DNA from 2 places in the [Limnothrix rosea] IAM M-220 genome. Region 2 is predicted to be linked to the other one. Evidence: riboswitches for the same ligand, from Rfam matches in the RefSeq annotation. Region 2 holds a riboswitch; the other holds the start of a gene.
What was found. Region 2 has a riboswitch for cobalamin ahead of metE (5-methyltetrahydropteroyltriglutamate--homocysteine S-methyltransferase). Riboswitches for the same ligand answer to the same signal wherever they lie in the genome.

Region 1 (15,554 bases), on a different contig from region 2:
ACGTGAGTTGGCTACCGGGCAGCTGGGCGATGATGTCGGCGAGGAGGGCAAGGCTGGCTCCCATGAGGGCGATCGCCGGAATGAGCAGGCGATGATTAACGGTTTTGAGCAAATAGCGACAGAGGTGGGGAACCGCTAAGCCAATAAAGGAAATCGGGCCACAAAATGCCGTGACAGTCCCCGATAAAATAGCGGTACTAATGATAATTTGGCGACGGGTTTTTCTAATATTTAAACCCAAGCTTTGGGCATATTGTTTGCCTAATAAAAGGACATTTAAAGCCTTGGCTGAACAGTAGGCCATAATGCCACCCAAAAAAATCAAAATCGAAAAAATTGGTAACTGCTCCCGCTGAATTTGAGCGAAACTACCAAATGTCCAACTAAGATAAAGACGCATGGCTTCACTAGGGCTAAAATGCAGCAGCATTGTGACTAAAGAATTACTGACATAGCCTAACATTAATCCCAAAATTAATAGGGTGGCATGGTGGGGAACGCGGCGGGCGATCGCCAACACTAAACTCAATACGGCGATCGCACCCAAACTGGCGGCAAGGGCAATACTAAAACTACCCACGACACCGCCAACAAAACCACTGCCGAGAATGACAAGGGCAACGCCCAAACCTGCACCAGAGTTGATGCCCAGCACAAAGGGTCCCGCTAGGGGATTATTAAATAAAGTCTGCATTTGAATGCCGCCAATCCCTAAAGCAGCTCCAGCAAAAGTGGCGGCGATCGCCCGGGGAAATCGCAGTTGCCAGATGATTTGTTGCCAAACTTCCGTTGATTCAGTCGGTCGAAAAAAAATGATTTCCAACACATGATGCATCGGAATCGTGACAGAACCCAAACATAAACTGACGCTAAACAAACAAAACCATAGGCCTATTAATCCCCCTAAAATTCCCATATAGGAAGAAGATCGCCACTGTAATAAATTAACTAAAACTGTTAGCTGACGAACAAAAAAAGATTGTTGGAGCGGGACTTTCACAAAGATTAATCAAGTTGACGATAATAAAAAAGATCGTGGTCGGGTAATAATTCTGGATGGAAAATTTTAATCAGATCAGCAAGGATAATATCTGGATTTGTTGTGCCACTTTCCCAAAAATCATTGCCCCCTTCGGGATTGAGGCGGGCGTTGGCAATATAAACTTGCTTGGTTTGACTCGCCTTTAACAGGTCGTAGCGACGATCTTCCCTGAGTAAATCGGCTTTTGTGCGCCAGTCTTGGTTGGGATTTAGCCAAAAATCAGCGTCTTTTGCCTTTGCTAAAACGGCTTCGTAGTCGAGGGGTAAACTGAGGCGCGAATCGGAATCTTGCCAGAGATAATCTGCCCCGGCATCCCGGAAAAATTGTGCGACATAGCTTTTCCCGGCGGGCATATACCAAACGCCTTGAAAGGGGGAGCCACTAAATGCTGTCGGTAACTCTGTCAGTGTCGCCGTTTTATTGACTAGCTCTTGGTAACGTTGGGCGATCGCCGCAAATTCTTGATTTGCTTTGGCTTCTTGATTAAACAATAATGCCGTAAATTTGAGCCATTCCGCGCGACCGAGGGGCGTTGATTCGAGGTGGGCAGCATCAAGCACAATAGTTTGCTCAAGGGATTTTAGGGTTTCGAAACGGCTATTTTCACCGTCATCGAGGCGATAACTTAAGATGACATCGGGTTGTAGATTTAAGACTTTTTCCGCGTCAGGTTGTAAATCGCCCACTTCTTGGATTGCTCCTGCGACGATTTTCTCGCGGATTACTTCGCTGTAAATTAGACGGCGATCGCCCACTCCGACTAGGGCATGGAGTTGCCCCAGCTTTTCGATGTGGGGCAAATAGGTAGTGGACATAGCCAAAACCCGTTGGCTCGGAATTTCAACGATAGTTGCCTCAGGATAATGGGTCGGTGCAGGTGTGCCACATTGGACAAAAACATAGTTTAAATCGACAGCGGCTTCTTCCCAGGGCTGTTTGACTGTGACGAGCTTGTAGTTGGGATGATACTCGACAGTAAATCCTTGGGCATAATACGGCTCAACTTTTTCTGGAAAATAGTCAACAGTGGCATCGAACTCCTCAACGCAATGGTCATGGGCACTCAGGGTTGGTTTTTCTGTTGCTGACTGGCAAGCTGATAATAAAATGCCAAAACTAATAATAATTAAAGCCGTTTTAGAAGGCCAAAAATATTGTTGCTTTGGAATCAGTAATTGAGGCGATCGCCAACATTTTAAAAATGTAAAACTTAAAACCATTGAATGCGCTGTACCTCCGTCGTAACTGCTCCATTATCTTTAAGGTCAATTACTCTAAATCCCGGTTGTTGCCAAAGCTGAATTTCGCCTTCGATCTCCCTACAGTGGGCTGGAGTGACCTGTGTGCAGGTGGCAGGAGTCCCGAAAAAATAAATGCCATTTTGCCTCACCGTCAGCTGATGGTGGATATGTCCAAAACAAACAACTTTTACTTGGGGATATTGTCTGATTATCTCGTGAAAAGCTGACGAATTTAAAACAGACATTTGTTCTAGCCAATCAATGCCGGTATCGACGGGGTGGTGATGCAGGGCGATCGCCGTTGGTTTTCCCCTATGGGCGTTAAGTTTATCTACGAGCCAATCAAGTTCTGTTTTTGCCAAAGTCCCTTCACCATATTGAGCATTTTCTAGGCAAGAATTTAAGAGAATAAAACACCAATTTTTGTGCTGAAAACACTTTTGCGCATGAAGATATTGGCTGGATAATGCAGACTGCATCCGCTGAAAATTATCATGATTTCCCGGTAGCCAGTAAGCCGGAATTTTCGTCTGATCAATTAAATTTTTGAGGTGTTCATAGGCTGCTTTTTCACCATTGTGGGCTAAATCTCCAGTTAAAAGAATTAGTTCCGGTACTACTTTTTTTACTGTCTTTAAAACTTTTTCTAGTGAGTACCAAGTTTGGACACCTCTCATGGCATCTTCCTTATCAGCAAGGAGGTGAGTATCTGTGATTTGGGCAATTTTGACCATGTTATTTAACCCAGAGAAAATCAAGTGCCACTCACCATGCTAGCAAGTGACATTTTGACGATTTTTACTTAGCGAAACGTTGCATTAACGCCAATTTGGAAGCGACTGCCGACACCGGGAAAATCTCCAGAGAAACCAGAAAAAGTAATGTAGTCCTCTGCGAGGATATTTTCCCAACTAGCTGTGAGATTAACATTGTCAGTAATCGCGTAACGGGTACGAAGATCAACCGTTGTATAGGATTCTAGAGATGCTGTATTGGTGTTATTGGTTAGGCGATCGCCAACATGTTTGACAAAAAGTCCAGCATAAAAACCCTGTGGATTTTCATAGGCAATACCAATGTTAAAAAAATCAGTGCCCGCAAATCTCACTTCATTACCGATCACTGAAGCATTCGAATCCTCAAGAATCTTAGAGTTATTCATTGTGTAATTAGCAAACGCATACACCGAATTTGACAATTGGACAGTAAGTTCAGCTTCTAATCCTTGGTTACGGGCTTTACCTAAGTTAAAAGGTGTAAAGGTTGGGTCTAAAACAATGGCATCATCAATCGTGTTGTTAAAATACGTTAAACGGAGCAAAGCATTGCGACCAAACTTTTGATCAATACCAATATCAAAGCTATTGCCAATTTCAGGTTTTAAATTGGGGTTTGCACTGCCGGGAAAAAATAAATCGGTAGAAGTGGGGGTACGAAAGTTCCGTGCATAATTAGCTCGGATACTTGTGTTTTCTCCTGCTTGCCACAGTAGACCGGCACTTGGGGAGGTAAAGGATCCTTCAGCCAAGCTGTTGAAATCTTGTCTTAAACCAAGAGTTGTTGTGAGTTCTGGCGTTATTCCGGCAGTATAGTTGGCAAAAATTGCCCCTTGACTTAAGTTGCCGTCATATAAAGTCCCAAAGGCATTTTTCGCGACGATGTCTTCAGAACGGTAATCAAAGCCGTAGGTGATATTTTGATTTTTTGCAAATTGCCAATTGTGCTGAATTTGTCCCCCAAAAGATTCATTTTCAGTGATAAAGGTGAAGGGGAAAGGACCCGCTGGATTTTTATCTAGATTATCTGCAAAATCTGCAAAAATTCTCGTGATTAATGTGGAGTCATCACCATTTCCTAAGCGTGAGTCTAACTGGAGTGAAAGTAACCAATTTTCCACTTCAGCAAATTGCTCAAGGGCTGGGTTGGGAAAGCCTCCCGGCACACCAATATCTTTGTCTGTGTAAAGACCGTTAAAGCTGAGTTTATGGCGATCGCCGAGTAGACTTGTCGCTTGAAAATTGAGATTTTGAATCTCTGCTTGGGCATTTTCCCTAGTACCAGATAAACCCAAATTTTCTAATTTAAAATCAAAATCATTTTCTGCTGCAGTGCGATTATAAGCGAGACGAACTGTAGATTTTTCACCACCATAATTAACCGCAACTTCTTGGTTGTTGTAGCCTAGTGTGCCGATTTCACCGCCAATTGTTGCGCTCCATCCCCCATTCAATTCAGGCTGACGGGTGACAATATTAATAACACCACCGATTGCACTAGAACCGAATAAAGTCGAACTGCCGCCAGGCAGTAACTCGATGCGCTCAACGTTGCTAGTGGTTAAATTTGAAAGATCAAATGTCCCTACATTAAAAGTATTAATGGGACGACCATCAAGCAAGATCAGAGTTTGAGAATTTGAATTAGCGCCCCTGAGTATCTGGGCACTCTGTGCGCCAAGCTGAACTCCTGCGGTACTGTCAACAAAAACGCCGGGAAAATATTTCAAAGCTTCATTGACAGTGCGATAGCCTTGAGCTTCGATCTGTTCACGATTGATTACATATGCGGGGCGGCTAGAATCTTGGACGGTTCCTTCTTGACGGAAAGGTGCGTAAATGGGTTGGTTAAGAATTTCATCGATAATCGAAAACTCGAAATCGAAGTTCTCTGCTTCATTGATGGGAATAATCTGGACTCCTTCTGGGGTCTCATCAACTAGAATTTCTGGGGTTTCGGTCTGGGCGATCGCCGCGACATTACTTGCTACAAGAATAAGAGTCGCAAGGGGTAAAGATTTGATTTTCATTAATACAGAATAGAAGCTAAATATTGATTTTTGACTAGGGCATTCCGACTCACCTAAAACATCTTTTTCACCTAAGCTCTAAATAGAACAAAAGTAAAAAAAACGAGATGATAAAAGAAAAATAAAGATAAAATTCTAAATGTTTCTGGAATTAAAAACGACAGCAGAAACGCGATTCAGAATCATAAATTGTCAAAAAAAGTCGTACTTGCAATGGCATGCAATAAGAGTATTTCATCCGTACCTCGCAGATGGGAATAAATAATATGTATGGGTCTCTCGGCGGGCATCCTGACTTAGAAGCTAGCATCGCTAATCTTCCTTACAGTTGCGGGACAGTGACGGATTTGCACCGTGCTTTCCCCTTTACTTTTGCCGACTGATCCTCGACAAAACCGATGAAGCCATTATTATACAGTAGGCGATCGCCTTTTTTTGAAAATCCCAGTTTAAGAGAGATGTAGAAGCGAAATATTTTTTCTCTAAATAAATCGCCACCTTCATTAAATATAAAAAAACATCAGATCCTTTTATCGAAATCAATCATGCCAGATTGAAACCATTTGCTCTTTAGACTAGATACCAAACTATTATTAAAATTAGATTTTATCCCGTAGAAAATTCGGCACTTTTTTTCCCTCTAAAGGCCGACTAAACAAATAGCCCTGCGCCACATCACAACCTAATTGACGGAGCATCTGAACTTGTTCTACCGTTTCTACGCCTTCCGCAATAATGCCATGGCCTAGATTATGTCCCATATCAATCATTGACCTCAATAAAACTTGAGATTTGCGATCAATAGCCATGTCGTCAATAAAATATTTATCAAGCTTGAGATAGTCTACGGTGAGATGTTTTAAAGAGGCAAAGGATGAAAAACCCGTACCAAAGTCGTCAATGGCAATGGAAACACCTAAACTTTTTAGCTGCTGGAAAACTTCTAGGTTTTTAGGATTTGTTTGGACAACGCTTTCTGTCACTTCTAAATTTAAATGTTTGGCCTTTATTTTTGTCTCTTCTAAAAGATGTTGGATAAACGGTACAAAGTCATTATCGAGAAAATGCTCTGGCGATATATTGACAGACATCGGCGAAACAGCAAAACCTTTATGATGCCAGCTCGCTACTTGCTTACAAGCTGTTTTTAAAACCCATTCCGTTAGGGGTTTAATCATGCCAATCCTTTCTGCTGTGGGAATGAAATCTTGGGGGGGAATATTACCTAGTGTCGGGTGATGCCACCGCGCTAAGGCCTCAATACCGGCTATCTTTCCTGTTTTAAGGTGAATTTGAGGTTGGAAGACAAGATACAATTCTTTTTTTTCGATGGCTTGTCTTAAATACTGCTCAATCTGGAATCGATATTCGGCCTGTTTGGTGAGTTCTGGTTCGTAGAAAACATACTGGTTTTTGCCCTTTGCTTTTGCTGCATAGAGTGCGGTGTCTGCGGCTTTGAGGAGGGTGGCAAGGTCTGTGCCATCTTCCGGAAAATTAGCGATGCCGATGCTACAGGCTGGTGTGATGTATCTGCCGCATAGTTCAAGGGGGTAGGAAATTTGTTTTAGGCAACGCTGGGCGATCGCCGCCGCAGAGTATTCCTCCTTTTCCATGTCCCTAAGAACAATACAAAACTCATCACCACTGAGACGGGCGACAAAATCCAACTTGCTGCAAACCACCTGAAGACGTTTTGCGATTTCTTTTAGTAGTAAATCTCCCGCATCATGACCGAGGCTATCATTCACCCCTTTAAAATCATCTAAATCGATGTATAGCAAGCTAAAACGATGGTGATAACGTTTATACCCCTGAATTGAGGCTTCAACGGTTTGGTACAAATGGGCTCGACTGGCCAACCCAGTCAGGATGTCTGTGTATGCTAGTTGTCGGATACGTTTTTGGGCATGATCCCGCTCCATGACAATACTTGCCAATCGCGCCGCAGAAATTAAATCATTCAATTCTTCTTCATTGGGTAGAGCCGGGTGATTGTAATACATCCCAAAGGCTCCTAATACTTCACCTGAAGAACTTTTAATAGGTTCTGACCAGCAACACCGTAGGCCATGGGGCAGGGCTGCGGACTTTAGCTTTGCCCATTTTGGATCTGTCTCAATATTTTCCACCAGTACACGTTTCCCTGTATAGGTCGAAGTGCCACAGGAACCTACTTCTGGGCCATTTTCTAGTCCATGAACGGCCTCACAATATTCCTTCGGTAAGCTTGGTGCGCCACCATGTAGCAATCTGCCATTTTCTAGTTCGAGCATGGAGCATCTCAATCCTGCATGCTGCCCTTCATATAACAAGGCAATTTCGTCGTAGATTGCGGGTGCGGGTATACCTGTCGCAATCATCTTCAGGATTTCTGCATGTTTATCGTCAAAAAGATCTGCTTTTTTTCTTTCCGTAATATCAACGTGGGTGCCGACTAGGCGGATAGCTTGATTGTCTAAGTTGCGATGGACAAGGAATGCCCGAGAAAGGACATATACAATCTGGCCATCTTTGTGCTGCATCCGCATTTCTGCTTCAAAGGTATGGGCGGTGCCAGCAATATAGGCTCGTATTTGTTCTAGGACTGGGGCTTTATCCTCTGGGTGAACCAAATTTAACCAAGTTCTAAAGTGGTGTTCGAGTTCATGGGGCTCATAACCGAGCATGCTTTTCCAGCGCGGTGAATAGTACACTTCGTCTGTTTGTAAGTTCCAGTCCCACAGACCATCGTTTGCGCCACGCATGGCTAGGGCAAGACGCTCTTCACTTTTTTGCAGTTTTAGCTCTGATTGTTTACGGATGGTCACATTATGCCCGATGCCTAAGATCCCGAGTAAATTACCGGCTTCGTCGTATAAAGGGCTTTGGGTGACTTCAATGACTTCACAATGTCCGTCGTTAGCGAAAGTGGCTTGGTTTTCTATGACATAGACAATGGGGTCTAGGGCGATCGCCTCCTCGGCATTTACTTTTAATAAATCTGATAAGTTTGGCGCTTTTAAAGTGGTGTCCGACTGCCCTAAAATGTCAGACTCTGGAATACCAACAAAGTCGACAAAGCGTTGATTGCAGAGGAGATATAAACCATTGGAATCCTTCAGCCAAATTAAATCTGGGCTGTTTTGAATTATTTTGTGATACAAAGCATTTTTACTTTGTAATGTTTCAAGGAATTGTTTGGTGATGGCTGGATTGTTAAAATTTAGTATTTTGGTTAATATTTCCTGATTCGCATTTTCTAACATTTGAAAAGATGATGTTTTTGATGATTGGCGATTAGGGAAATGGGAAGTCATAGCTATTCAGAGTTGGAGCTTTATCGGCTATAGCCTGCCTAAGCTGAGCCTACGGACGCAAAGGGGGAACATCGGTTTGGGACTGATGCTTGTGTACTAGGAAGTTTATTGTGAGCCATTCGGGAGACTTTAGATTTGGAAAATTAATATTTTAAAATGCTTTGTACTTTTGAGTTTACTGCAATATATCAAGTCTCTTTCTGGAGTTTGATTAGTATTGCCAAAATCTTTATGAAGTCCCTAAAAAATCTGTTTTAAGTTTTCAAGACTCCATGGGATGGCTGATGTCAAAAGAGTATATGTATGCTTGTCTTTTTTTTATTTTGGATTTTCTGAACTTAGGAAATTGATGATATTGAGAAAGTTTTCTTGGGCAAAGTAATGGCTTCCTTGCTCTTGCTTCTATGTCAAGTCAATTTTTCTTTATTGGCTTTTCTGTCGGTGTAGGCGATCGCCGAAAGTAATAATGACTGTAAAAAATCTTGCTACTTTTACGTCTCAGCGGTCATGCTGTTGTAGCTTTGACATTATGAAAAGCATTCTTTAAGAAGTTGGCGACGAGACTCTATGAATATTAATCGCGGTGCGCTCCTCTGCTTAGGGTATGTACTGGGTTTATTTCTGACTTGTCTGTGGGGCGGTATCAATGCCAATCCAACTAGCTTGCAATGGGGTTTGGTCTTAGGGGCGATCGCCGTACTGACTGGCTGTGCAAGTTGGATTTTACCTAAGTACTTCTTTCAACTGCGATCGCCTTTTTTGTTAATAACAGGATTAATTGCCTTATTGGCTGTTGGTTATTTTCAGCTACGTACACCACGATTGTCGGCTGATCCTGTTTTTCAGCTCACTCAAACCGAACCTGCCCTCTTGAAATACCCCGTTGAAATATCGGGTACTGTGATTAGTCAACCCCGCCAAAAAAGTACTGATAAACAAAGTTTTTGGTTGTCTTTAGAAAAGATAAAAACGCAATTCGAGCAGTTCCCAACAAAAGGTAAATTATATGTCACTTTAAATGAAGTCGAAAAAACCATTAAGGTTGACAATAAAGTTTCTTTAAAAGGCCGCTTGTATCAGCCAAAGTCCGCTAAAAATCCTTGGTCATTTGATTTTTCAAAATATTTGCAAAAAAACAATACTTTCTTCGGCTTTACAGGGTGGGAAATGATGAGTTCCCAGTCCCCACAAATAGGATTCTCTAAAATTAGAGAAAGAATGATTAATGTTCACCAAAAATTTCTAAATCACGATCAAGGAGCATTACTAAGCTCGATGGTTTTGGGACGAAAGGCTGTAAATTTACCGGAGCCTATTTATGATCTTTGGGTAAAAGCGGGCTTAGCCTATACCATTGCCGCATCAGGATTTCACGTTTCCTTGTTATTAGGATGTACTCTCTGGCTGATCAAAAAAAAGCCGAAGAAAACACAATTTCTGGTTGGCATTAGTATTCTGTTTTTCTACATTTTATTAACTGGCTTTCAACCCTCTGTTCTGCGGGCTGCATTGATGGGCGTGGCGGGGCTACTCGCTTTAGTCTTAGATCGAGCAGTAAAGCCACTAAGTTTATTACTTTTAACCGCAACAATCTTACTCTTATTTAATCCTTTATGGATCTGGGATTTGGGTTTTCAACTCAGCTTTCTTGCGACATTTGGCTTGTTAACCACTTTAGAACCTATTCAGCAGAAATTAAGTTCTATTCCGAATGCGATGGCGACGGCGATCGCCATTCCGGTGGCGGCGAGTATTTGGACATTACCTTTAATCGCATTGCAGTTTAATGTCATTGCAACCTACAGTATTCCTCTGAGTATTTTGTTAGCTTTGCCCATCATGATTGTCAGTTTGGGAGGCATGATTAGTGGTGCAATTGGTTTATTTATCCCTTTTCTAGGTGCGGCGATCGCCTACATCGTTGGCTTCCTACTTCAAGGGATGGTAATTCTTGTCGAAAAAGTTGTTGAACTGCCAGCTAGCAACCTTTCTATTGCTTCTTTACATTGGTCACAACTAGCCATTATTTACGGTGTAATGCTAATAATTTGGTTGACACCTTGGGGGAAACGTCAGAGCAAAGTCCTAGGATTTGGTTTATTTATTTTATTTGTTGGATTTCTAACTTTCAAGCACTATAATACGACGAAAATCACAGTTTTTGCGACGAAGAACCAACCTATATTAGTAGCTCAAACCGCTGGCAAAAGCATTATTATTAATGCAGAAAAAAAAGACATCATTCAATTTTCTTTGACCTCTTATTTGAGACGAGCAGGTATCAATAAAATTAATGCTTTTGTTGAGTTAAATCCTGAGAATTTATCGACTTTCAAGCCAGAAGTCTTTCCTGATTTTGAAATCACTAAAATGTTTGTCCTTGCTAACCCTGAGGAATTGCCACAAAAGACACAAATCCTAAGTACCTTTGAGTTAAAAAGATTTAATAATTTGAGATTTCAGTTGCTACAAGAAACGCCATTATTGCTTGAGCTAAAATTAGACAATCAAGCCTTTTATATTCTGGGCGATCGCCAGACCGATGACCCACCACTAATCGATATATCAAAGGGCTATTTAATCACAAACCCCAAAAACATTGATCTCCAACTATGGGAAACCCTACGACCACAACAGGCGATCGCCATTGGCTCCCGCCGCGACCATTTCCTTGCCCCAAATCCCATCGTTTATTGGACAGAAGAAGATGGCGCAATTCAATGGACTCCCAAGCAAGGATTAATTTCTGTTGCACCAGAACGATCTAACCCCTAATCTCCAGCACTGTAGCCTTTAGAGGCCTTAGAAAATATGGTAAAATAATCACTTATCAAGTAAATAATTTCGAGCAAAAAAGAGTTGATTTTTGTCCTTCTTACTCTTTTTTTGTGGTTATTGACCCATTTCAACGTATCGGAGCCGAAAACCTATGACCTCCCCACAGGAGCGCATTATTCCTACTGACCTGAGCAATGAGATGTCTCGCTCATACCTCGAGTATGCAATGAGCGTGATCGTTGGTCGGGCCTTACCGGATGCGAGGGATGGTTTGAAGCCTGTTCACCGCCGCATTCTCTACGCGATGTATGAGTTGGGATTGACACCAGAACGTCCTTTCAGAAAATGTGCCCGTGTCGTCGGTGAAGTACTCGGTAAATATCACCCCCACGGCGATACAGCCGTTTACGATGCCTTGGTGCGCATGGCTCAGGACTTCTCCATGCGAGATCCGCTGATCAATGGCCACGGTAACTTTGGTTCCATTGACAATGATCCCCCAGCGGCCATGCGTTACACCGAGAGCCGCCTCCAGTCCCTGACGACCAATGCATTATTGCGGGATATCGAGTCTGAAACCGTTGATTTTGCGGATAACTTTGACGGTTCCCAGCAGGAGCCTGTGGTGCTTCCGGCTAGAATTCCCCAGCTCCTAGTGAATGGCTCCTCTGGTATTGCGGTGGGAATGGCAACGAATATTCCGCCCCATAACCTTGCCGAAGTGATTGATGCGACAACAGCTTTAATTCATAATCCTGAGATTACGATTCCGGAGCTGATGCAGTTTATTCCGGCTCCTGATTTTCCCACGGGTGCTCAGATTTTAGGTCGTTCTGGTATTAAAGATGCCTACATGACTGGGCGAGGATCCATCACGATGCGAGGTGTGGCAGAAGTTGAAACTCTGCGCCAAAACGGTCGTGAAAAGGAAGCAATTATTGTCACGGAGCTGCCCTATCAAACGAATAAAGCTGCTTTGATCGAACGCATTGCCGATATGGTCAATGAAAAGCGTCTCGATGGTATTTCTGATATTCGCGATGAGAGCGATCGCCAGGGGATGCGTATCGTGATTGAGCTGAAGCGAGATGCCTATGCCCAAGTTGTTTTAAATAATCTCTATAAGCACACACCATTACAAAACAACTTTGGTGCCAATATGTTGGCGCTGGTGAATGGCGAACCGCAATTACTTAATCTGAAGCAATTTTTGCAGGTCTTCCTCGATTTTCGTGTGGAGGTGATTACCCGCCGGACGCAATATGAGTTGCGTAAAGCCCAAGAGCGCGACCATATTTTGCAGGGATTGTTGATTGCTCTAGAAAATCTTGATGCAGTTATTGCCTTGATTCGTGGTGCTGCGGATTCAGTGACGGCGCGGACAGAATTGATGGAGGGCTATGAACTGAGTCAGCCCCAAGCTGATGCTATTTTACAAATGCAGCTGCGTCGTTTGACGGCTCTAGAGGCCGATAAAATTCAGGCTGAGCACGAAGATTTACTCACTAAAATTATTGATCTTCAGGATATTTTGGCGCGTCGCGAACGTATTGAGTCCATTATCGAAGATGAGCTCACTGAAATTAAAACCATCCACCAGAGCGATCGCCGGACAGAGATTGTCTTTGGTGGCGGCGACCTCGAAGATATCGACCTCATTGCCAACGAACGTTCTGCGATTTTACTGACCGAGCAGGGCTACATTAAGCGGATGCCAGTGGCGACCTTTGAGGCGCAAAACCGTGCCACGCGCGGTAAAGCAGCAGCCAAAATGAAAGAAGACGATGGCGTTGATCACTTTCTCACCTGTTGTGACCATGACCATGTGTTGTTCTTCACAGACCGGGGGGTTGTTTACTCGCTCCACGCCTACCAAATTCCCGAAAGTTCCCGCACTGCAAGGGGTTTGCCCGCCATTCAGCTATTGCCTATTCCAAAGGAAGAAAAAATCACCTCGATGATTCGGGTGAGCGAATTTACTGAAGACGAATATTTGGTGATGCTGACCCAAAATGGCTACATCAAAAAAACGGCGTTATCTGCCTTTGCCCGTATTCGTTCCAATGGTTTGATCGCGATTTCTTTAGAGGATGGCGACCAGTTAAATTGGGTACGTCTGGCTCGTCAAGAGGACAGCATTATCGTGGCTAGTAGTGAGGGTATGGCAATTCATTTCCAAGCTGATAGTAAACAGCTCCGTCCCCTTGGCCGTGCAACCCGTGGTGTGCGGGCGATGAAGCTTAAATCTGAGGAGGATCATCTCGTCAGTATGGATATTGTATCGGCGCAAATTACGGCGGCGATCGCCTCATCGGAGGAAGCAGAAGAGGACGATGACAATGAAAGCGAAGAAATCCTTGATGAAGTCGACCAGGGTCCTTGGATTATTGCGGTCACCAATAGAGGCTTCGGTAAGCGCGTTCAAGTTGGTCGTTTCCGCCTTCAAAACCGTGCAGGTGTTGGTTTACGAGCGATTAAATTCAAATCAAAAGGCGATCGCCTAGCCTCCCTACGCATCGTAAATTCCGGTGATGAACTAATGCTCGTGACTTCCCGCGGCATCATGATTCGTCAGGCTGTAGAGTCTATTTCTCTCCAGTCCCGTAATGCAACAGGTGTCAGAGTCCAGCGCCTTGATAAAGAAGATGCTATTGTGGCGGTTGCCCTTGTGCCCGAAGCGGCGGAAGAGGATCTAGAAGCCATTGATGCCAGTGTTGAGGCAGAAGCTGAGCAAACAGTTGACGATGGCAGCGCGTCCGAAGTTATTCAAGCTGCTGAAGAAGAATAAAAGCGCTATTCAGCTTTGATTTATTTGTCGTTTTAATATTTAGGCTTAATATTTAGGCGCGTTGCAAACTATGCTACGCGTCTTTTTGATGAGCAATAATAATTTTCCCTTAAAAACCTTAACCACTAAGCTGTCATGAATTATCAATTTCGGCGGCAAGAATACATCGAGAATCAATCAGACTAATATCTTTCTCTGTAAAAACTATACATTGTGTTTCTAGTCTTTGTAGAGCTGGTAATTTATTGGATGACTCTAAGGTGGCGATCGCCTGATTTGTTTCCGGTTGGAAATGATTTAACCAACCATTATTCTTAAGATAAGCAGCCTTAAAAACATCGTCACTTATGAGCCATAAATCTACACTTGATTGAGCAATAAAACTCTGTAACTCTTTTAGATCAGTTGTGAAATGGGCGGCGATCGTATCTTTCGCTCTCTGGCGAAAACGATTGTAATAGCCTGTGTGATAGGGAATACCATATTCTTCCCCGATAAAAACACTTCGATTCGTAAAACTTGGAATATTATTGACTTCACTAACCACCGAGACAATAACTGTATCTTTTGACGTTTTTTCTAAGAAACTATAGAGCTGACTATATTGACCATAATGATAGCCCGTTACTGGAAAATCCTGATCGATCACCGGTTCAACTAAAATCAGAAAACCCAAGATTAAAGAAACTAAAATTGGACTAACTTTAAAAAAAACAACCGATCTATTTTTGAGAATTAAAAAAAACTTTTGAATGACAATAACAAAGGTTACTCCTGAGAGAAGAGTAATGGCAAATCGTAAGGTATGGAGAGTATAACGGCTGGGAAGATAAAGTTTAAAAAGAAGTAAGTGAGCTAATATAAATAAAGTAAATCCAGAGATTATGAGCTGAAAAGTAATGGATAAGTTGTTAATTTCTTTTGACAACTTAAATTTATGTTTAAAAACTAAGACTATGGGCAATACAAGCGTTAGATAAGCAATATTTGGTATTAACGCTGAAGTGATGCGAATCCCTGTGCGACTACCATTAAAAACATAGTCCCATACAGTATGTTGAAAAAAACTTGTTCGCCCTCCTGCCTCAAATTCAGGCAGCTGTTGAGCTTGGGCTAATGTAATGACTGGCTCGAATTCAGAACTGCTCAAAGCGAGAGGTAATAAAACAAAAAAAGCAATAAATAAACCAATAATATTTAGTTGTAAGTCGGATTTGTCATGGTTGATTTTGATTCGTTTATTTTGAATTTGGAAACATCTCAGAGTTAGAACACCTGATGCTACGAGTACGAATGATGGATAAAATAATCCTAGTAAAATAATTCCCAACCAAGAAAACACAAAAGATTTTCGTATAACTCCCCATAGAAAAAGAATAAAAATGGGAATTAAAAAAGCCTTTGCTGTACCCGAGCTTAAACCATCTTGCATCCAGAGATTTTGATTGAGGGCAATGGATGAAAGAAAGCCTGCTAGGGGAATATTGAGGATTTCTAAGCAGAATAGATAAGCTGTAAAGCTGGTTAATATCCCTAAAAGTATTGGGATGTAGTGGGAGACTGTTATCGGGTTAAATGAAACTTTTGCTAATACCCAGTAGAT
Region 2 (15,554 bases):
CGCCGAGGACCGCTGCGCCACTTGCCTGTGCGGCACATATTCCTGACGAAAATCTAAAGTATCAATGCGCCAATCCATGGTGGGGGCGATCGCCTCCCGAACCTCACAAATCACCACACCTCGTCCGCCACTGAGATAACCAGCCCAAGCGGTGTACCCAAGGTGCAAAATATTGTGCTGAATAAAGCGATGTTGCCAGTGACCAGAGCGTCCTTGCCAGAGGTCATTAGGCCTTTGCATTCGCTTCCCCCCGCAATTTCTGCGCTGCCGCCACCATATTTTTCAATGCCGGGACGACCTCCTCCCAACGGCGCGTTTTTAGCCCACAGTCTGGATTTACCCAAATTTGTCTGAGGGGTAAAGTCTGAATGCCCGCCTGCAATTGCTGCGTTAACTGCTCCGTAGTCGGCACTACCGGACTATGGATGTCATAAACCCCATTGCCCACCTGATGGGAATAGCCCGCTGCCGTCACTTCCTGCAACGTGCGGTTATTACTACGGCTATTTTCAATGGAAATGACATCCGCATCAAGGCGTTCGATATCTTGGATAATGTCCCCAAATTCGCAATAACACATGTGAGTATGGATCTGGGTCTGGGGTTGGGCGATCGCCGTCGATAACCGGAACGCATCCACCGCCCAAGTCAAATATTCACCCCAATTTTCCAACTTCAGCGGTAGCCCTTCCCGTAACGCCGGTTCATCCACCTGAATCACCAGTGAACCCGCCGCCTCCAAGTCCGCCACCTCTTCCCGCAGCGCCAAAGCAATCTGGAACGCTTGTTCCTGCCGCGAAATATCTGTCCGGGGAAAAGACCAATTGAGAATTGTCACAGGCCCCGTGAGCATCCCCTTAACCGGCTTCTCCGTTAAGGCCTGAGCCACCTTAAATTCCCGCACCGTCATCGGTTGAGGGCGAGCCACATCCCCAAAAATAATCGGCGGACGCACATAACGGCTGCCATAACTTTGCACCCAACCATTGGTCGTAAACGCAAATCCCGATAACTGTTGACCAAAATATTCCACCATATCCGTCCGCTCAAACTCCCCATGCACCAACACATCAATGCCGATGTCCTCTTGGAGCTTGATACAGTCAGCAATATGGGCATCAATGGCGGCTTGATATTCAGCCTCAGTCAATTTTCCTTGCTTATATTTCACCCGTAGCTGCCGCACCTCGGAGGTTTGGGGAAAAGAGCCGATGGTGGTGGTGGGTAAAGCGGGCAGGGGCAGTTGGCGATCTAACCGCAATGTATAGGAGAGCGATCGCTGGAAATCATCAGCCGTTAATTTTTTCAGCGCAGCCTGCACCTGCGTATTCGCCGAACTAAATTTTTCAAACGCTGACCATTGGGCTTGCAAAGTCGTGAGCGATGCATTGGCATCATCCCCAGAAAGCAGCTTGGCCACCATAACCACTTCCCCTAGCTTTTGCGCCGCGAAACTCAAAACATTACGCAGCGGCTCCGGCAATTTAGTTTCTCTGGCAGCATCGTGGGGGACAAATTGCAGGGAAGCAGAGGGCTGAATCCAAAAATTTTCCGTCACCGCTTGAATGGCTTTCACCGTAGATAATACCGATTCTGGGCGAATCTTCCAGATATTACGACCATCCACAATGCCCACGCCCAACCGCTTATCGGCGGGGAAACCGTGGCGTTGCAACAATTCCAGATTATTACCCCGCGTAAAATCGAGACTAATACCCGCGACAGGCAATGCTTTTACCCAAGGATAGGCCGTTCCCAAATCGTCGAAATAGGTAACGAGGTGAATGGCTAAACCCGCTTGGGCCAGTTGCTGATAGGTTTTCGTCACAGCCTCTTGTAGATCGTTAGCTTCGCTCGTGACGAGAATTGGCTCATGGAGTTGCACCGCCGTAACCCCCATGGCTTTGAGTTGATTGAGGAGGTCACCATATAGGGGCAGTAGTTGATCGAGGTGCGCGGCAAAGTTGCCCTCGACGCGGCTCAGTTTTAACAATGTGATCGGACTCAGGATAATGGGCATCAGGCGATCGCCAAGAATAATCTGCGATCGCCCCACAGTCGCCAAAAAATCCTCAAAATTGGCTTGGGGTTTAGCATCCGCCGCAATTTCCGGCACAAGATAATGGTAGTTCGTATCAAACCACTTCGTCATTTCCAGAGCCGGTATCCCATCCCGCCCCCGCGCCATCGCAAAATATTGCTCCAACCCAGACAAATGACGAAAACGCTCAGGAATCAAACCCAGCCGCACAGTCCAATCCAACACATGATCATAAAGAGTATGATCACCAACCCCCACATGATCAATGCCAGCATCCCGTTGGGTTTGCCAATTATCCGCTTCGATCCCACGGACAATTTTCAACAAAGTTTCCGCGTCTGACTTCCCCCGCCAAAAAGCCTCCAAAGCCTTCTTCACTTCGCGGTTTTTGCCAATGCGAGGATAACCCAAAGTTGCAGTTTGAATCGTCATAATTGTAACGTCCTAAATTTCAATAAAAACAACAAAATCAATAACTTTCAAAACAAATTTTGACAAGCAAAACCGAGCCTATTCATCAATAAAAAATAGGATGATTTTGAGCACAGTCTTGCCCTTATTTTGCTACGGGTTTAAAGGAAAAATCTCCAAGTAGATAAACCCTGATGATGGCAATCTTTACTTGCCTTAGAGGTGCTATTTTTGGGGTGCGCCATATTTCGCCAAGCCATGCCACGGAGAAATGCTCCTTTGTGGGCAGAGCCTAGGGACAAAATGCCACGCACTCGATTGGGTAACCTGCGGCAAGACAAGCAAAATCAAGCACAGCAAGGATTTCAACCAATCCCAAAAAGGTCGTAAGCAGCCTAATAATCGGCAATATTCAGTCTTAGGGAGAGCCTAGGACTGGAACTTTATGTAATGACGGCGTAAGTAAAAAGATCGAAAAAAAGCTGGATTTAGCATCACCTGTACCTCGCAGATGTTATGTAACGGGTTGATTTTCGGCGGGCATTCTGACTTGGAGAATAGTATTTCTCTTTACAGTTGCGGGACAGCGGTAGATTTGCACTACTCTTTCCCCCTTGCGTCTGATGGCTGCTCCCCATCGGAACCGATAATTTATCTTACCACTTTGAGTGGAAGCTGGAAGAAAATGGTGATTTAAAGTGGTTCTTTTATGGTGGATTTTTGTGTTATTGAAATAGCTGTGGCTTTTGTTATTTTAATTTTTTCAATGATGGGGCTATTTTCTGATGGCGAAATAGTAATCTTAGGGGGAGATAAAAAAATAGAGTGTTCTTGTTTGTTGCAGATATATTGTTGTTTTCTAGGCGTTATGCCAGTTGTCACGTTTAGGGCTCAAGGCGATTCGTGAAAATCGCTAGGGCAATCATCGGCATCAGACAAATTAATCCTTGGGTGAAGGTGAGAGGTGCTGTCTTAAATAAATGCTTCATCACACTCCATTGACTAAAAAACGATTTGCAGGGCGATCGCCTTTTGTCTCGGTACAGTTTTTATTGAAAAATCTCCCTTGAAGTCCCGTCAAAAACTGGGGGCGATCGCCAAGATACTGCATGGAAGACGTTACTTTGAAAATTAAAGATTGAGTACAAGAAGCCCTTTAATTAATTGCATATGCACACAGAGTCGAAAATCAACAGCTTTGAGTCGTTGTATTTTCACTCTTTATGTTGAAATTTAATTATTTACTACGTCATTGCATTAACAATATAATCAATAAATTTATTTAAGTAGCTTCTTTAGAAGATTTATCATTCATAATGCTCCCAGCCTGAGACATTTGAATGAACATCATCAACCCGCGAATAAACAAGATTACGCCAGCCATTTCCAAGCTTTCCTCAACAGTTGTAATCATGCTATAGGAAAAATTGTTAGAGCCATATAATGCAAAAAAATAGCCCCCAATCAACTCAGTGCCGATAGCTCCTGATAGAAAAATTGAAGCTGCAAGAATAATTTTTTTACTCGTCTGATGAGGTAACATTCTCAAAAAAGGATAGAAATATGGCACTAGGAAAATAATTAAAATAATAGCTGGAATCACCCATGCAAATCGAAAAAGACCCAAGTGCTCTACGTTCAAACGACTAGTGAAGAAATTATGTACAGGTTCAATTAGTCGCTCATGAAACGAAAGCCACTCATCCAGTGACATAAAAGCAAAACCAAATCCTAATATCCACCAGTAGCGCGAGACTAATCCCCTCTTGACTTGATCATAGGCAATTATCAGAAGCAAACTCGCCGCAAAAAGTAATAAAAAAGAGGAGAAAATAGTAGGTATATTTTTTTCATTATCAACATAAAACATTGTAGACAAAATATTTTGCCATCTGTTTTGGCTAGAGAAAAATCTCATCATCTGACCAAGAATACTAGTTAAAACTAGACTTATGGATATTCCCCCTAAAAAATATGTGATTAAATTTATTTTTGCTTTACTTAAATGCATGTTTTACTATGTCTTAATAGTTATACTTAAACTGTAATTGGAAAATTCATTTCAAATATCCTGACCAAAATGCATTATAAAAAATGCATTTAAATCCTTAATCATATATTTTCATTTCTGATTCCTGCCAAAATAGCCCTAAGATTTTTATTGAATTCACATTCGGAAATAGTCCTAAAGTAGTAATTTTAGTCAAGCTCATATATGTCGGATTAATCAGTATTCTTTGTGAAATTGTTCCTAGAACATCCCTCAAGAATAAAAAAGTAGGAGTCGGAAAAAAAACAAGGATGGCGATCGTCAAGACATTGCCCTCAAAGAAGTCGTTGCTACGCTCAAAAGTTGGATGGGAGTAGCCCCGAAATAACCTCTTACACTTCCATAACCGACGAATCAGCAGATTAATAAGTGCCGCATTGAGTATGCTAGCTTCTATAAAGTCCTTAATGGAACGCAAACCTTTCCCAAAAATACGGGTGCAACAATGTCACATCCATCCCAACTATCTGCTGAACCCCGCGTCACAACTTTTGATGAATTTGTGCAGTTGGCGGATTATTCCCTGATGGATAATCTCAATGCTGATCCTGATGCCACGGAAGATGGTGACGATCGCCGCGCCCGTCAGGTTTTTTCTGGTCATTTTGTTCCGGTCAAACCCACGCCTCTCACAGAGCCGGAATATGTTGCCCATAGCAGCACTTTCTTTAAAGAACTGGGATTGAGCGATGAGCTGGCCTTTGACGAAAAATTCCGCCAAGTTTTTTCTGGGGATATTGCCCCTGCCCATGAGCCGATGCGTCCCTATGGTTGGGCGACGGGTTATGCTCTGTCGATTTATGGCACGGAATATATTCAGCAATGTCCTTTCGGTACGGGCAATGGCTACGGTGATGGTCGGGCCATTTCGATTTTTGAAGGGGTATTTAATGGCGAGCGCTGGGAAATGCAGCTTAAAGGCGGAGGTCCAACGCCCTATTGTCGTGGTGCTGATGGTCGCGCAGTGTTGCGTTCCAGTGTACGGGAATTTTTAGCGCAGGAATATATGCATGCTTTGGGTGTGCCCACATCGCGCTCCTTGACCCTGTATGTTTCTAAATCGGACACCATCAAACGGCCTTGGTATTCCGAAGATTCTTATTCCTATGAGCCGGATGTCTTAGTGGATAATCCCATCGCCATTTCGACCCGTGTTGCGCCCTCCTTTTTGCGGGTTGGTCAGATAGAATTGTTTGCCCGTCGTGCTCGCAGTAATGCCCATCCCAAGGCCTTGGAAGAGTTGCGCATGATTGTGTCCCATTTAATTGAACGGGAATACAGCAGTGAGATTGATCAAAACCTTGCGTTTACAGATCAATTAGTTGAGCTACTAAGGCTATTCCGTCAGCGTTTAATTTCACTGGTAACGAATTGGTTGCGGGTCGGTTATTGCCAAGGAAATTTTAATAGCGATAACTGCGCCGCTGGTGGCTTTACCCTCGACTATGGCCCCTTTGGATTTTGTGAAAATTTTGACCCTCAGTTTCAGCCTTGGACTGGTGGTGGCGAAAAGTTTGCTTTCTTTAATCAGCCCACCGCCGCAGAAGCAAATTTTCATATGTTTTGGCAATCGGTGCGGTTGCTCATCGCAGAAAAAGATGCAGCTCTAGAGCGTTTTGATCAGGTGCGCCGTGGCTTTGCTGAAGTGATGCAAGGGCAAATTTTAACTGTGTGGGCGACGAAACTTGGCTTAGTTGAATATCATCAATCCACCGTGAAAACCTTGATGGAGTTAATGCTCGAAACAGAGGTGGATTTCACCATTTTATTCCGCGAGTTATCCCACATCCCAGAGGATATTGCGCCACTGAAAAAGAGCTTTTATGGTAATACTTCTCCGCAACTGGATGGGCAATGGCAGGCTTGGTTAGACGGTTGGCGCGATCGCCTCATAAATGAAGGAGACTTGGCTGAGATCTCTGCAAAAATGAAACAAGTTAATCCGAAATATGCGTGGCGCGAATGGTTAATCGTGCCGGCTTACGAGCAAGCAATGCAGGGTGATTATAGTTTGGTGAAAGAGTTACAGGAAGTTTTGAGCCATCCCTATGACGAGCAATCCCAAGCAGTAGAAGATAAATATTACCGTCTCAGACCTGCAGAATTTTTTAATACTGGCGGCGTGTCCCACTACAGTTGTTCGTCTTAAAGACTCCTCTAAATGGGAACCGAGACAATGAATTACATCATTCGCCCCCTCGCATTAGAAGACGAGCCATTTCTTTGGGAAATGTTGTATCACGCCATCTATATCCCTCCGGAGCATGCTCCTTTACCGCGAGACATCATCCAAACTCCAGAACTAGCTTCCTATGTTCAAGGTTGGGGGCGTGAGGGCGATCGCGGTTTTCTTGGGAGCGAGACACAAACCAACCAGCCTATTGGTGCGGTATGGCTACGCTCGCCGCGAGCAGGACATCAGGGCTATGGCTACGTAGACGACAACACCTCCGAACTTAGTATTGCGGTTCTTCCTGAATATCGTGGTCAAGGCGTAGGGACTCAATTGCTAACTCATTTATTTGCATCTGAGTTGGGGAGGTTATCTGTTTCGTTAAGCGTTTCCGTAGGCAATCCAGCTGTGCGGCTTTACGAACGTTTTGGATTTGAGATTATTAGAAAAAGCAATGGTTCACTCACGATGAAACGAAATTAAAATGCCAGTGGCGATCGCCAAGATATTGCCATTGAATGATGATGTTATAACCCTGAAAAGCTGGGTTGAAGTAGCACTCTAGCCAGCTCAGTAGTGAAGGTCTATGGAGCAAACAAGAGTTATCGACAACTACAATAGTTGTAAGTTTAATAGTTTCTCTGTTCTACGATGACTCAAACTCGCACTACTCTAGACGTTGCTTACGACGAAGACTATCAACTTTGGTTACAACTAACTGTGCAAAAACTGCGTTCAGGGGAGTATGAGTCCGTTGATTGGGAATGCCTAATTGACGAAATTGAATCTATGGGAAAACGCGATCGCCATCGTTTGAAGAGTAATTTGATCATTCTACTCATGCATTTATTGAAATGGGATGTTCAAGCAGAAAAACGATCTGGTAGCTGGGAATCGTCGATTATCGAACATCGCCGCCGCATTATTGATGATCTCGAAGATTCACCCAGTTTAAAACCCTATCTCATCACTATTCTCGACTCTGCTTATGACACTGCTCGTCGGCGTGCTAAGGCGGAAACAGGTTTACCACTGCAAGCTTTTCCTGCGAATTGCTCCTACAGCATTGACAAAATTTTGGATAATTCATAGCTCTTCAAGCTAAGGATCAATACGATTAGCCAAAATGGCGAGAGGCAGCATCGGCAACATCGGTATGAGACAAATTAATCCTTGCTTAAACGTTAATGGTGCTGTTTCAAATAGGTGATTCATTAAACTCCATTGACTAAACACGATTTGCAGGGCGATCGCCGCCACAATCCCAATGATTAAAAAGGGCGCATTGGTAATTTCTTTAGTTTTGCCTTGCAAGTAAGAGAGCAAACTTCTACCAAGTTGGCTGATGCTGAGGAGATAAATCACCCGCGCGGCGACTAGGGCTTGAATTGCCATCGTTCGCGCGACAGTGACATCACCAGTGGTGGATTTTGCCCATTCAAACATCCCAAAAATTAACACCCAGTTAAATGCAGACACCAACAAAATTCGTCGCAATAATAGTGGGGTGATCAGCGGTTCATTGGGGTTGCGCGGTGCAGACTGCATAATGTCTGGGGATTTCGCTTCAAAGGCGAGGGGGACGGTCATGGTGATGGAATTAATCATATTTAGCCACAACACCTGCAATGACAAAATCGGTAAATCCCGCGCCAATAAAGCACTGATCAAAATGGTCATCGATTCGCCACCATTGACAGGCAATAAAAAGGCGATCGCCTTGCGGAGATTTTGGAAAACGGTGCGACCTTCTTCGACTGCGGCTTCGATGGAAGCAAAATTATCGTCGGTGAGGAGCATATCGGCGGATTCACGGGCTACCTCTGTGCCGCCTTTCCCCATGGCAATGCCAATATCGGCTTGTTTCAAGGCAGGGGCATCATTTACGCCATCCCCCGTCATCGCCACAATATTCCCCCGGGATTGGAGCGCTTCGACAAGTTGTAATTTCTGAGCGGGGGCAACGCGGGCAAATACGGAACCCGTTTCAGCGACATTGCGCAACTCCTCTTTTGCCATCGTGGCTAACTGCCTTCCTTCAAACGCAGTGGCTTCCCCTGCTGCACTTATTCCCATCCGTTGGGCGATCGCCTGGGCTGTTTTAATATGGTCACCGGTGATCATCTTGACGTGGATTCCGGCTTTTTGGCAGGCATGGACGGCGGCGATCGCCTCCGGTCGTGGTGGATCGATCATCCCTTGCAAACCGAGAAAAATTAGATCTGCAGCGATGTCTTCATGCACCACCGAATGCTGATGATGATCCACTTCTTTTTTCGCAAAAGCCAAGACCCTTAAACCCTGAGCAGCCATCTCATCAACCACCTGGGTAATGGTGCTGGGCTCTAGGGCGATTAATTGACCTTGCCCATTAAGCATCTGATCACAACGACTGAGGAGCGATTCCACCGACCCTTTCACGTAAATTGTGCGCGCTTCTCCATCGTGGAGCGTCGCCATGTATTGATAGTCCGACTCAAAGGGAATCACATCTAAACGGGGTTTTTTTGAGGCAAATCCCGCTTGGCTAAACCCGACTTTTGCCGCCGAACTGAGTAACGCCCCCTCCGTTGGGTCGCCGACCACCGACCAATCATCATCGGTCTGTTTCAGTTGGGAGTCATTGCACAGCAACCCTGCTAATAAACACTCGGCTAAGGTGTGGGGTAATGCGTCATCTAGGTGGCAACTTGCCCCTTGATCCTCCCGGGGGAAAATCTCTCCCTTCGCACTATAACCCCCACCACTAACGACATAATGCTGTTGGCCGGCATAAATGGCCTGCACCGTCATTTGATTTTCGGTGAGGGTTCCGGTTTTATCGGAACAAACTACTGTCGCACTCCCCAAGGCTTCTACGGCTGGCAGTTTGCGGATAATGGCATTACGGCTGGCCATGCGATTTACCCCGATCGCCAAGGTAATGGTCACCACTGCGGGCAACCCTTCAGGAATGGCACTCACCGCTAGGGCGATCGCCGCCTCAAACATATAAACCCAAGATTCCCCCTGTCCCAAACCAATGGCAAAGGTCAGGGTCGCCAAGGTCAAAATGGCGTAGAGGAGGGTGCGGCTAAATTTAGAGAACTTGCGGGTGAGGGGGGTTTGGAGACTGACCTGCTTTTCCATCGATTGGGAAATCTGTCCCATTTCTGTGGCGTTCGCTGTGGCAACCACAATGCCGCGTCCCTGCCCAAAGGTCACAAAACTGCCCGCATAGGCCATGTTATTCCGTTCGGCGAGGGGCGTATCAGAGGCTAAAAGTTCGGTGCTTTTCTCGACGGGAACCGCTTCTCCGGTGAGGGCAGATTCATCAATTTGCAGATTACGAATTTTGACTAACCGTAGATCTGCGGGGACTTTATCCCCCGATGCCAACAGCACAATGTCCCCCGGTACAAGGTCTTTGGAAGGGACGCGTAACCTTTGATGGTCCCGCAACACATGGGCTTCTGTGGTTACTGCTTTCGCAAGGGAGGCGATCGCCCCTTCAGCTTTAGCCTCTTGGAGATAACCGATAACGGCATTAACGACGGTAACCCCCCAAATTACGGCGGCATTTGTCCAAGATCCGAGGAACGCTTTTACCGCGCCAGCCAATAGCAAAATGTAGAGGAGAGGCTGATTAAATTGCAGTAGGAACCTGAGCCATGCTGGTTTTCCGGGTTTAAAGGTTAGTTCGTTCCAGCCGTAGGTTTCATAGTTTTGGGCGACCTTTTCTGCGGACAAGCCCTGTTCTAAATCGCTCTGAAACTCGGCAAGGACGTTTTTAATGGATTGGTCATGGTAGAAATGCCGAGGAGAATCTGCACGCGCCATCTTGATTCACTAGAGATCTATACCTATCGATATTAATAAGTTTTTCTCGCGTTTGAATCGACTTAAATTGTTGCGACCAAAACCTTTCACTCCTGTTAACGGTGAAAATATCTCTCCATAATCTATTGGCGGAATTCTGAACTTGTTGTGAAAAATTTTTAAGCAGTTTTCAAAGGGGATGATGGTGGGCGATCGCCCATAGATTTTCACAAACTATATTTTTTCTGATTGGAGCGTTATCTCATCTATCAAGTCAAGGATGACAAAATCTATTTCCTAAAGACTTAAAACCATTGCTAATCAAGCGGTAGTCGGGAAATCTCGTAGTTTTACTTCAACTTGAGATTTTGACTTAAGATAAATTAGCCCGTTACTTTTTCACCGTTACACAAAGAAAAGATGAACAAAGTTACATTGATATGTACAGCGATTGCTGGCTCTTTATTTGTTAGTATCAATCGAGTTAAAGCCCAGACCTTTGATGCATTACCATTCTGCGCAACTCACACAACAGCAGAGCATTACGATTCACACCTCAGCTTGAATAATTCTGATGTGAAAGTTGCCTTATGTAGTGAAGGATCAATAGATCCAGCAGGTTACTGCTACTATACGCCAGAAAAGTTTTTTATCTTGGTTAATGACAAGTCTAATGGACGGACAATAAAACTAGAAGAAGTCCAATATGATGTTGTTCAATCCAGTAGCGTACACATTTTCAAATCAAGTGTTGATGAATTTACTTACCAAGTAGCTGCTAGCTCAGTCTATACAGCAAATCCTTGGACTAGTTTCTCTATTTTCAAAAACGGTCAAAAAACATTTCATAATATTCGATACGGACATGAATATGGTCTTGTAGGTGACTGCTAGGCACAATCTTGAACTCCCCAAATATAGCTTCCAATACCGAGACCATTTCTTCTAAGAATTTCCATTGAACAGTCAACAAATTTTTGTGCTTTTCCATTCACTAAACCATAATCATCAACTCGATTAGGATTTGGTATATGAACATTCACTAATCCTGTCGATGAACAATTATCAAATATAGTTTGAGATAAGCTTGTTAAAAAGATAGGAGAATTAAAAATATTTTCTGCTCCACTTCCTCCAAGTGAAAGAAAAACTCTTCGAGTAACTCCAGAAGGTTGATTATGGTACTGAAAATCGTTACTGAAATATAGTTGATCTACAAATCCACCTGCGTTAGAAACCTTCTCTTTCACATTGCGTAATGCAGTTTGACATTCATCATGTTGATTTACGGCAGGACTGGAATAAACACTGTCTGGAATAATTTGCGCAGAAGTTTGAATAGGATCAACCCCTAAACAAAACAGAGCTAAAAAAGCGATAGATTGGGTTTTCATCTTATTTGATATTAGTTATTGCAATAGTCTCTTGTGCCATAGCAATTTTTTGCTTGATTTAACAAACGTCTCTGCTCACTATTGGCGGCAGTAAACGGAAGATTAATACCGGGAAAACTTTGATGTTGCTGATAGTAAACCCCTAAAGGATCTAATAAAGTTTCACCATAAGTAGTCACAGTAAGTGACTCGTAGTATTTAAGGTTGATTATGGTACTGAAAATCGTTACTGAAATATAGTTGATCTACAAATCCACCTGCGTTAGAAACCTTCTCTTTCACATTGCGTAATGCAGTTTGACATTCATCATGTTGATTTACGGCAGGACTGGAATAAACACTGTCTGGAATAATTTGCGCAGAAGTTTGAATAGGATCAACCCCTAAACAAAACAGAGCTAAAAAAGCGATAGATTGGGTTTTCATCTTATTTGATATTAGTTATTGCAATAGTCTCTTGTGCCATAGCAATTTTTTGCTTGATTTAACAAACGTCTCTGCTCACTATTGGCGGCAGTAAACGGAAGATTAATACCGGGAAAACTTTGATGTTGCTGATAGTAAACCCCTAAAGGATCTAATAAAGTTTCACCATAAGTAGTCACAGTAAGTGACTCGTAGTATTTAATGTTTTCACATTTCCAAGTTTCTGATTGACGCTGACAATTTACTCCGATAACTGTTTTGGGCAAACGTTTTGTGTAAATTACAACATCACCTTGAATATTTGGTTCAGGGATATAACGACTAAGCATGTTGCTTGGACCATAGTTAGTTTGGGCGGTAAAACTACTTTGCATCACCCAACGGGCTGTGTTATCTACATTCAGGCATCCCATTGTGAATTGAGCATCAGTAAAATTCATATTGCCAGCACCATCAACTCTTTCCCAAGACCGATTTGTAGAACATTGATAGATATTATTTTCATAAATTTTACGAATGCCATTAATCGATCCGGCTAAAGCTTCAGATGGAAATAAAGCTGTGAGTAAAATACAAAAATAAAATAAGTTAGTTCTCTTCATAATTGTCAAAAAGTTATTAAATACATCCATATAAAGATTCCATAATTATTATTGCTGCGATTAGACATAACCATACTCTAGCCAAAACAAACATTTCCGACAAATTAGTTTTACATATTTTAGAAGAAAAAATATACGTCATTATTCCCAAATATGACAAATCAAAAAAAAGTATTAATATCAGAAAAGTATCATTATATTCTCGATATCGTTCACTCAAGTCCCAAATAATAGGGTCTAGTATGATTAATGAAGTCAAAAACAATACGTTTACGATGTGGTGTTTTAGCCTTACAAAAAGGAACTTTTTTTCTAGCCACTTAGCCTGTCCAAAAAATTTGATTTTATAAATAGAATAATTGATAAGAATAATAGAGCAAAAAAAAGATATTAGCTGGAATGGAACTTCATAGTTCCCGTAAAAGTCATTACCACTAATATAAACAGTTTGAGAAAAATATAGCACTTCTATCATGCTCTAGTATCCAAAATATTGTAGTAATACTGAATTAAAATACATTTATGATATTTGTGATTAGTATTGCTAGTTTATATAAACATCATAGTAACAATTAATGTAATATCTATTTTTAAAATCTATATGAAGTTACAGCATTAAATCGAGAAATGTATGCGATGACCTGTGGAAGATTTTCGTAAGCTATAAATTCTGCAATAGTCCTAAAGCTGTGGGGAAGAAATGCAGAACAATCACCTTTCGCATCTCCGCTGAACTTTTCCTAACCTAATCAAATCATGTCAAATTCGTCATGCAGCCAAAGAAGTTGAAGAGCTGACCTAGGACAAGGTTCACGACAATGTTTAGGCGATCGCCCCAAACTTTTTTCGACCAATAAAAAATCCCCTTGCCTCTTCAATTAAAGCCAAGGAGAGAGTTGATATTTAAAAGCCAAGATTATAGTAGTTATGCCAATTTAGCCTGAAACAGAGGATACCCCTACATCCCCCTTTGTAAGGGAGACTTGAGCTTTTCAGTTATCCCATCGTTACTTAAAATGACCATATCTAGCGGTGACAATTAGGCATAGCTGCCCAGAGGAGAGTCTTGTTTATTTTCGATCAACCGGAGACCCTCTTCGAGGGCAATTAGGCGATCGCCCAGCCAATGTTGCTCCGGAATTAGACCAGCAATACCGAGTTTTTCGAGGCGATCGCGGACTTTACCCGTAGCACCCACCACAATCACTTCGCGACCAACATCCAAGGCTTCTTGGATCGCATTTTCAATCGCCAGAGAAGACGTAACGCCCAGTACCGGCACTTCTGCCAAATCGACGATCAAAACATCGTAGCTCTCAATGGCACTATGTTCACGGGCGATCGCCTTCGCCACCCCAAAAATCATCGGGCCATTCAAGTGGAACAACAATAATTTGCCATTCGCAAGGTCTAAAATACGCTTCTCCTCAGACCCCAGAACAATCTGATCATCCACATCCGTAATCGCCTTAACCGCATTTTGCTGAACCGAAGAAAGACGATCAATAGTCAGAATATTCGCAATGAAAACCCCCACACCCACCGCAATCATGAGGTCAACAAAGACAGTGAGGAGAATAACGCTATAGACAATGCCCGCCGCCTTCCAAGAAATCTTATGGACACGCTTCAAGAATCCCCAGTCAATAATATCGATACCCACCTTGAGGACAATCCCCGCCAGCACCGCCAAAGGAATACCAGAAGTGAGCGGCGCAGCCCACAGCGCAATAATCAAGAGAACAAAAGCACGCACAATGCCCGCCATGGCCGTACGACCACCCGCCTGCACACTGACCACCGTTGCCGTCGTAGCACCAGAACCCGCCACACCACCAAATAAACCAGTGATAATATTCGCGATTCCTTGACCAATTAACTCTTTGTTGGAATTGTGCTCCGTACGGGTCAAACTATCCGCAACCAAACAAGTTAACAAACAATCAATACAACCCACTGTCGCCAAAATCAACGCATTCACGACGATTAAACGGAATTCGCCAACGGAAATAATGGGTAATTGTAGCGAAGGGAGACCCGGTTTGATGACACCAATGGTGGCGATCGTTCTAATTTCGATATTGCCAAGAAATAGTAAAGAAATAACCGTTCCAATAACCAAGGCTGTGAGCTGTGGCGGCAAAATCGCTTTGAGTTTATTGGGATAAAAGAACAAAATACCTAGAGTTAAAATACCCAGACCCGTTTCCCAAGGACTCGCATTGCCAATCAAGCTCGGTAAGCTACGCAAAACTCCAAGGACACCACCTTTTGGGGTAGCTTGCCCAAGAAATGGCGCAAGTTGCAAAAAAATCAGGATAACGCCAATGCCCGTCATAAAGCCGGAAATAACGTTGTAGGGCAACATGGTGATGTACTTACCTAGGCGCAATACTCCAAACAAAATTTGGAAGACACCCGCCAACATCACCACGGTGAAACCCATAGCTAAACCCCTTGCTGGGTTATCAGGGTTATTCGCCACAAGCTCAGTAATAACGGCCGTGAGAATGACCGTCATAGGGCCTGTCGGCTCGGAAATCAGACTGGGTGTGCCACCAAATAAAGAGGCAAAAAAGCCAATCAAAATGGCTCCCCAAATACCGGCAGCGGCTCCGGCTCCAGATGCGATACCGAAGGCGAGTGCCATGGGTAAAGC

Region 1: another riboswitch for cobalamin. It lies ahead of NIES208_RS06790 (TonB-dependent receptor); the one in region 2 lies ahead of metE (5-methyltetrahydropteroyltriglutamate--homocysteine S-methyltransferase).

Annotation. Positions count from the first base shown of each region.
Region 1 is NZ_MRBY01000011.1:57,894-73,447, forward strand. Features, by position in the region: gene NIES208_RS06775 (iron ABC transporter permease) at 1-1,000, opposite strand, end outside; gene NIES208_RS06780 (ABC transporter substrate-binding protein) at 1,006-2,262, opposite strand; gene NIES208_RS06785 (metallophosphoesterase) at 2,253-3,017, opposite strand; gene NIES208_RS06790 (TonB-dependent receptor) at 3,086-5,089, opposite strand; cobalamin riboswitch at 5,354-5,504, opposite strand; gene NIES208_RS06795 (bifunctional diguanylate cyclase/phosphodiesterase) at 5,689-8,385, opposite strand; gene NIES208_RS06800 (ComEC/Rec2 family competence protein) at 8,953-11,160, shown strand; gene gyrA (DNA topoisomerase (ATP-hydrolyzing) subunit A) at 11,315-13,951, shown strand; gene NIES208_RS06810 (hypothetical protein) at 14,085-15,554, opposite strand, start outside.
Region 2 is NZ_MRBY01000004.1:116,127-131,680, reverse strand. Features, by position in the region: gene NIES208_RS03205 (hypothetical protein) at 1-240, opposite strand, end outside; gene metE (5-methyltetrahydropteroyltriglutamate--homocysteine S-methyltransferase) at 227-2,473, opposite strand; cobalamin riboswitch at 2,971-3,115, opposite strand; gene NIES208_RS03190 (hypothetical protein) at 3,735-4,463, opposite strand; gene NIES208_RS03180 (protein adenylyltransferase SelO) at 4,948-6,651, shown strand; gene NIES208_RS03175 (GNAT family N-acetyltransferase) at 6,679-7,158, shown strand; gene NIES208_RS03170 (DUF29 domain-containing protein) at 7,327-7,767, shown strand; gene NIES208_RS03165 (cation-transporting P-type ATPase) at 7,777-10,494, opposite strand; gene NIES208_RS03160 (hypothetical protein) at 10,894-11,367, shown strand; gene NIES208_RS03155 (hypothetical protein) at 11,364-11,867, opposite strand; gene NIES208_RS18830 (hypothetical protein) at 11,879-12,046, opposite strand; gene NIES208_RS03150 (hypothetical protein) at 12,066-12,293, opposite strand; gene NIES208_RS03145 (hypothetical protein) at 12,305-12,925, opposite strand; gene bicA (bicarbonate transporter BicA) at 13,935-15,554, opposite strand, start outside; gene NIES208_RS18825 (hypothetical protein) at 15,544-15,554, shown strand, end outside.